One region of the Cupriavidus sp. SHE genome, then DNA from elsewhere that is predicted to be linked to it. Evidence: predicted binding sites of a transcription regulator. Region 1 holds the regulator's gene; the other holds the start of a gene.

Region 1 (3,352 bases):
TCGGCCTGCTCGGCCCGAACGGCGCGGGCAAGACCACGTCGTTCTACATGATCGTCGGACTGGTCGCGCTGGACGAAGGCGATATCGTGCTCGATGGCCAGCACATCAGCGGCCTGGCCATCCACGAGCGCGCGCGCATGGGACTGTCTTACCTCCCGCAGGAAGCCTCGGTCTTCCGCAAGCTCAACGTGGAGGAGAACATCCGCGCGGTGCTGGAACTACAAGTGGTCAACGGCAAGCCACTGCCCAAGCAGGAAATCGATCGCCGGCTCGACTCGCTGCTCGATGACCTGCAGATCGCCCACCTGCGCAACAACCCGGCGCTATCGCTGTCGGGCGGCGAGCGCCGCCGCGTGGAAATCGCGCGCGCGCTGGCGTCGGCGCCGCGCTTCATCCTGCTCGACGAACCATTCGCGGGCGTGGACCCGATCGCCGTGGGCGAGATCCAGCGCATCGTCAGCTTCCTGAAGGCACGCAACATCGGCGTGCTGATTACCGACCACAACGTGCGCGAAACGCTGGGCATCTGCGACCACGCATACATCATCAGCGAAGGCACCGTGCTGGCCGAGGGACAGCCCGAGGAAATCATCGCCAACGAGTCCGTGCGACGCGTCTATCTGGGCGAGAACTTCCGCATGTGATCAAGCGGCCGCGACGCCGCTTTGCAGCATTCGTCAACTTGCCGTTGGCGATCACGAAGTGCCAGCGATAGGTGATAGCAATTTCCGTTCCAACAACGGGAAGATGCGCATAGAATAGGTCGCATGAAACCATCGCTTCAGCTTCGACTTTCCCAGCATCTGGCTCTGACTCCTCAACTGCAGCAGTCCATCCGGCTGCTGCAGTTATCCACACTGGAGCTGCAACAGGAAGTCGAGCAGGCGCTGACCGAGAACCCGCTGCTCGAACGCGAGAACGACTGGATCGAAAGCCCGCTGCGCGTGGCCGCGGACGGGTCGGTCAACTTGCAAAGCGCCCCGGCGCCAGCATCTTCCGAACCGCAAGGTAACGGCGACGATCGCACGAACGGCGCCAATGGCGAAGACGACAGCTACGGCGACAGCGCGAGTGACGATTACGGCAGCGACTGGAGCCTGGACGATTTCGCTCGCCGCCCTCAGGGCGACGATGACGAGAAGTCGCCGATGCAGCTTCGCGAAGCGGAACCCACGCTGCGCGAATACCTGATGGAACAGCTCACGCCGCTGAAGATCTCCACGCGTGACAAGGGCCTGGCCATCTTCCTGATCGAGTCGCTCGACGACGACGGCTACCTGGGCGCAACGCTCGACGAGATCTGTTCGGAACTGCCCAAGGAACTCGAATTCGAAGTCGATGAAGTGCAGGCGATACTGACCCTGCTGCAGAGCTTCGACCCGCCTGGCGTGGGTGCGCGCAACGCGGCGGAATGCCTCACCCTGCAACTGCGCCGTCTGCAACATCCGCAGCGGGACCTTGCATTATCGATCGTCAACCACCACCTGGAATTATTGGCCGTGCGTGACTACACGCGGCTCAAGAAAGCCCTGCAGGTTGACGAAATTGCACTTAAGGCCGCGCACGATCTGATCCGCTCGCTTGCACCGTATCCCGGACATGCCTACAGCCGTCCGGAAGCGGACTTCGTGGTACCGGATGTGTTCGTGCGCAAGAGTGGCAGTAGCTGGATCGCGCAGCTCAATCCCGACGTGATGCCGCGTCTGCGCATCAACGACATGTACGCGCAGATTTTGCGCGGTGCAAAAGGGGAAGCGGGTGCGGCCGGGCTGCAGCAGAAGCTCCAGGAGGCGCGGTGGCTCATCAAGAACATTCAGCAGCGTTTCGACACGATCCTGCGTGTTGCGCAGGCAATTGTGGAACGTCAAAGGAACTTTTTCTCGCACGGGGAAATCGCGATGCGCCCCTTGGTTTTGCGGGAGATTGCCGATACACTGGGTCTACACGAGTCGACCATTTCCCGGGTGACTACGAATAAATACATGGCCACGCCGATGGGTACTTTCGAGTTGAAGTACTTCTTTGGTAGCCACGTCTCCACGGAGACTGGCGGCGCGGCCTCATCCACGGCGATCCGCGCGCTGATCAAGCAACTGATAGGAGCCGAAGAACCCAGGAATCCCCTTTCCGACAGCCGCATCGCCGAGTTGCTGGGCGAACAGGGCTTTGTGGTCGCACGCCGCACGGTGGCCAAGTACCGCGAAGCGCTGAAGATCCCCGCAGTCAATCTCCGCAAGACTTTGTAGCCGAGCCGCAACCGCCTGCCTGGTGCGGCTCTTTCAGAAGGAGAAGCGCTATGAACTTCAAGATCAGTGGACACCACCTCGACATCACGCCGCCGCTGCGTGAGTATGTGGAAACGAAACTGGAGCGAATTGTCAGACATTTCGATCAGGTCATTGGCGTAAGCGTGCTGCTATCCGTAGACAACCATAAGGAAAAGGACAAGCGTCAGTACGCGGAAATCAACCTGCACCTCAAGGGCAAGGACATCTTCGTCGAAGCGCATCATGAAGACCTTTATGCTGCAATCGACTGCCTGGTCGACAAGCTCGACCGCCAGGTGATCCGCTACAAGGACCGCGTGCAAGGGCATGACCGGGAAGCGGTCAAGTACCAGATGGCTGCCGAACAACTACAACAACAATAAGTTGGCGGCGACACCAGGTCGCCCCTTAGAGGATAGATAGGAAGAGCAAAGCCGCGCATCTGCGCGGCTTTTTTGATGGGCGCGAGGCGGACGCGCCGCTGGCGCACCCGTTACCCAAGTACCAGCCCTGCAACATTTGGTCAGCCGAGGGTGTTCGCAACTGACGCCGCTCGGTGTATGCTGCGCCATACAACAACTACAGACAGGACGGCCCCGGACAACCGGCCCGGCATTCCGCGTGGCGAAAGATCACGCGATAGCGGGCGCAGTTTTCTGGGTGGGCAATCCGACCGGCAAGCTCGCGGCACCACTCGCGGCGCCGGCGCCGCAGCGCACAAGTGCGCAGTGGCCCTGCTCTATAATGGCCGGACGCTCCAATGCGGGCGTCCTTTTGCGCTCAATAGCCTGAATTGCCCAACGCAGCGGGACGACTCATGTGCGTCGGCTCGCCTTTCTGACTCCTCGTGCATCGCCCATGAATCGTTTGGCCAAATTGCTGCCACCCGGCAACATTAATCTCGACGTCACCGTCACCAGCAAGAAGCGGGTCTTCGAGCAAGCCGGGCTCCTGTTCGAGAACAACCATGGCGTAGCCCGGGCCACCGTGACCGACAACCTGTTCGCGCGCGAATCGCTCGGGTCTACCGGTCTTGGCGCCGGCGTCGCCATTCCGCATGGCCGCATCAAGGGACTCAAGCAGCC
Region 2 (3,352 bases), on a different contig from region 1:
CTGCAAGCGTGTCGATTACCAGCTCGTTTCGCGCTCCGGTGTAGCGGAGATGCGGTGCAGTGTCAGGTCGGCGCCGTTGTACTCCTCCTCAGCGTCCAGGCGAATGCCGACGACCTTCTTCAGCGTGCCGTAGACCACGGTGCCGCCCACCAGGGCAATCACGATCCCCATGGCCGTGCCGATAAGCTGGGCCACGATCGAGACGCCGCCGATACCGCCGAGCGCGTGGCTGCCGAAGATGCCCGCGGCGATGCCGCCCCAGGCGCCGCACAGGCCGTGCAGGGGCCAGACACCGAGCACGTCGTCGATGTGCCACTTGTTCTGCGCCAGCGTAAACAGATGAACGAACAGCACACCCGCCACCGCACCGGTAATCAGCGCGCCCAGCGGATGCATCAGGTCCGAGCCCGCGCAAACGGCGACCAGGCCTGCCAGGGGGCCGTTGTAGGCAAAGCCCGGATCGTTGCGGCCGGCCCACCACGCGGCCAGCGTGCCGCCCGCCATTGCCATCAGCGAGTTGATCGCGACAAGGCCGCTGATCTTGTCGACGGTCTGCGCGCTCATGACATTGAAGCCGAACCAGCCCACCGCCAGTACCCAGGCGCCCAGCGCGAGGAACGGGATATTCGAAGGCGGGTGCGCGCTGATGCGGCCATCCTTCTGATAGCGGCCGCGGCGCGCGCCCAGCAGCAGCACCGCCGGCAGCGCGATCCAGCCGCCGACCGCGTGGACCACCACCGAGCCGGCAAAATCATGAAACGGCGCACCGGTCACGGAGGCGATCCAGTCCTGGATGCCGAATCGGTTGTTCCACGCGATGCCTTCGAAGAAGGGGTAGACGAAACCGACCAGCACGAACGTGGCTGCGAGTTGCGGGTTGAACCGCGAGCGCTCGGCAATACCGCCCGAGATAATCGCCGGGATGGCCGCAGCAAATGTGGCCAGGAAGAAGAACTTCACCAGCTCATAGCCGCTTTTTTGCGCCAGTACATCTGCCCCGGACATGAATTGCACACCGTAGGCGACCGTATAACCGATAAAAAAGTATGAGATCGTCGAGACCGCGAAATCGACCAGGATCTTGACCAGGGCATTGACCTGATTCTTCTTGCGGACGGTGCCAAGCTCCAGGAATGCGAATCCCGCGTGCATGGCTAGCACCATGATTGCGCCTAGCAGGATGAACATTGCATCCGTACCGGTTTTCAAGTTGTCCATCGTTGCCCCATGCTCAAAATGGGAGCATGGGTATGCAAAAGCCGTTCCAGATCTGGGCATGAATGCCGAAAAACCGCGCAAACTCAGTGCGTGGCGCACTTGGATGGCGTTTCGGGTCACTCTGAGCCGCGGAATGCCAACGCCCAAAAAGAGGGAATGAGGTGCAAATGCGCCGTGATGGCGCACGTTGTGTTGTCAAATCAGACCCGAAACGGTGCATTGCACCTGAACTGGGCGTTGTTGAGTCTGGACGGACTGATGCCTGGTAAATGGGAGCCGAACGTTCCGGTGACGGGTACGGCAATTTCTCCGGGAATGCCGATGTGCGATATTCGGTACAGCAGACAGCCGCAAAAAGTGACGTTTCGATTCTCGGAACAGAGGGGGAGAACGCCCGCTAAGTCTTGCCACAGAACGATTTCCGGCAGTTTTCGTTGCATTGGTGCCACTGGGGATTGCCCAAGGCACAAAGGGCAGATTAGACTGCGCCGATCGGACTTCTGCCATGCGGTAAAAAGTCCGGTGACGACGACCAACAAGGGAAATCAGCCATGAATAAAGGTGAACTGGTATCGGCCATCGCCGCGGAAGCAGAACTCAGCAACGCCGCCGCCGAGCGCGCGCTGAACGCTGCGCTGGACAGTATCAAGAAGGCAGTAGCCAAGGGCGACTCGGTCACTCTGGTGGGTTTTGGCAGTTTCAGCTCGGGCAAACGTGCTGCCCGCACCGGTCGTAATCCGCGCACCGGCGAAACGATCAAGATTCCTGCGGCCAAGACCGTGAAGTTCTCGGCAGGTCAGGGTTTCAAGGACGCTGTGAACAAGAAGAAGTAAGCACATCGCGTCTGAGAAGCAAAGAAAGCGGCCTGCGGGGCCGCTTTTCTTTTGTCGAAAGTTTCTTGCATGGCTGGGGTGGGCCGGGCTCCCATTCACGCACGCGGCGAGTTACACTGCCGGCGCCTGAATGCCCGAATCTGGATTTCCTGCGATGAACGATCTGTCCCACCAGCTTTCCATGACCGTGCTGATGACGCCGGACATGGCCAATTTCTCCGGCAATGTCCACGGCGGCACGATCCTGAAATACCTCGATATGGTGGCCTACGCCTGCGCCAGCCGCTATGCCGGTCGCTACGTGGTTACGCTGTCGGTGGACCAGGTGATGTTCCGCCAGCCGATCCACGTGGGCGAACTCGTGACGTTCCTGGCTGCCGTCAACTTCACGGGCCGCAGCTCGATGGAGATCGGTATCAAGGTGGTGACCGAGAATATCCGCAGCAAGGTCGTGCGCCATACCAATAGCTGCTACTTCACGATGGTCGCCGTTGACGACAACGGTGCGCCGGCCGAGGTGCCGCCGCTGCAGCCGCGTGACGAAGTGGAGCGCCAGCGCTTCGAAGCCGCCAAGCAGCGACGCGCGCTGCGCCAGGAAATGGAACGTCGCCACGACGAGATCAAAGGCTCCACGCCGTGACCCCGACATGACCAGACTTCGTATCGGCATGGCCGCGGGCCTTGCCATCGGTATGCTTGCCTGCGCGGCACAGGCCGAAGAGATCGGCAGCGTTTCCACCAATTTCCGCATGACCGGATCGGACAAAGTCGTTATCGAGGCTTACGACGATCCGCAAGTCGACGGGGTGACCTGCTACGTCTCGCGCGCCCGGACCGGCGGCATCAAGGGGACGTTCGGCATGGCCGAAGATCCGCCAGAGGCGTCGATCGCCTGCCGCCAGGTGGGGCCGATCACGTTCAAGGGTCCGGTGAAGGCGCAAGAGGATGTGTTCTCCGAGCGCATGTCGATCCTGTTCAAGACGCTGCACGTGGTGCGCGCAGTGGACCGCAAGCGCAATACGCTGGTCTATCTGACGTATTCGGATCGGATCGTGTCCGGCAGCCCGCAGAACTCGGTCACTGCCGTGCCGGTGCCGGCGGGGACGCCGATTCCGGTGAAGTGATATTCAGAGATTGAGGGTTTGCGCCCCTCTCCCGTTTGCGGAAGAGGGGGCGTCACCTCAGACAATCAAGCCGCGAACAGCTTCCTGAGGTTCGACTTCAGGATTTTCCCGTTCGGATTCCGCGGCAGCATCTCCTCCAGCACGATCACGCGCACCGGCACCTTGAAGGCCGCCAGA

What was found. The regulator sigma-54, encoded in region 1, starts transcription at its own class of promoters, with help from an activator protein. The targets are predictions, from matches to a motif close to TGGCANGNAANCTGCTTT.
Region 2: a site for sigma-54 is predicted at 1,250-1,267, ahead of RN01_RS07890 (ammonium transporter). Genes of this name have one in related genera too.

Annotation. Positions count from the first base shown of each region.
Region 1 covers NZ_JWMB01000039.1:94,332-97,683, reverse strand. The annotation lists gene lptB (LPS export ABC transporter ATP-binding protein) at 1-644, shown strand, start outside; gene RN01_RS19720 (RNA polymerase factor sigma-54) at 768-2,246, shown strand; gene hpf (ribosome hibernation-promoting factor, HPF/YfiA family) at 2,297-2,650, shown strand; gene ptsN (PTS IIA-like nitrogen regulatory protein PtsN) at 3,126-3,352, shown strand, end outside.
Region 2 covers NZ_JWMB01000016.1:88,001-91,352, reverse strand. The annotation lists gene RN01_RS07890 (ammonium transporter) at 16-1,218, opposite strand; gene RN01_RS07885 (HU family DNA-binding protein) at 1,770-2,051, shown strand; gene RN01_RS07880 (acyl-CoA thioesterase) at 2,206-2,691, shown strand; gene RN01_RS07875 (CreA family protein) at 2,699-3,175, shown strand; gene RN01_RS07870 (class I adenylate-forming enzyme family protein) at 3,241-3,352, opposite strand, start outside.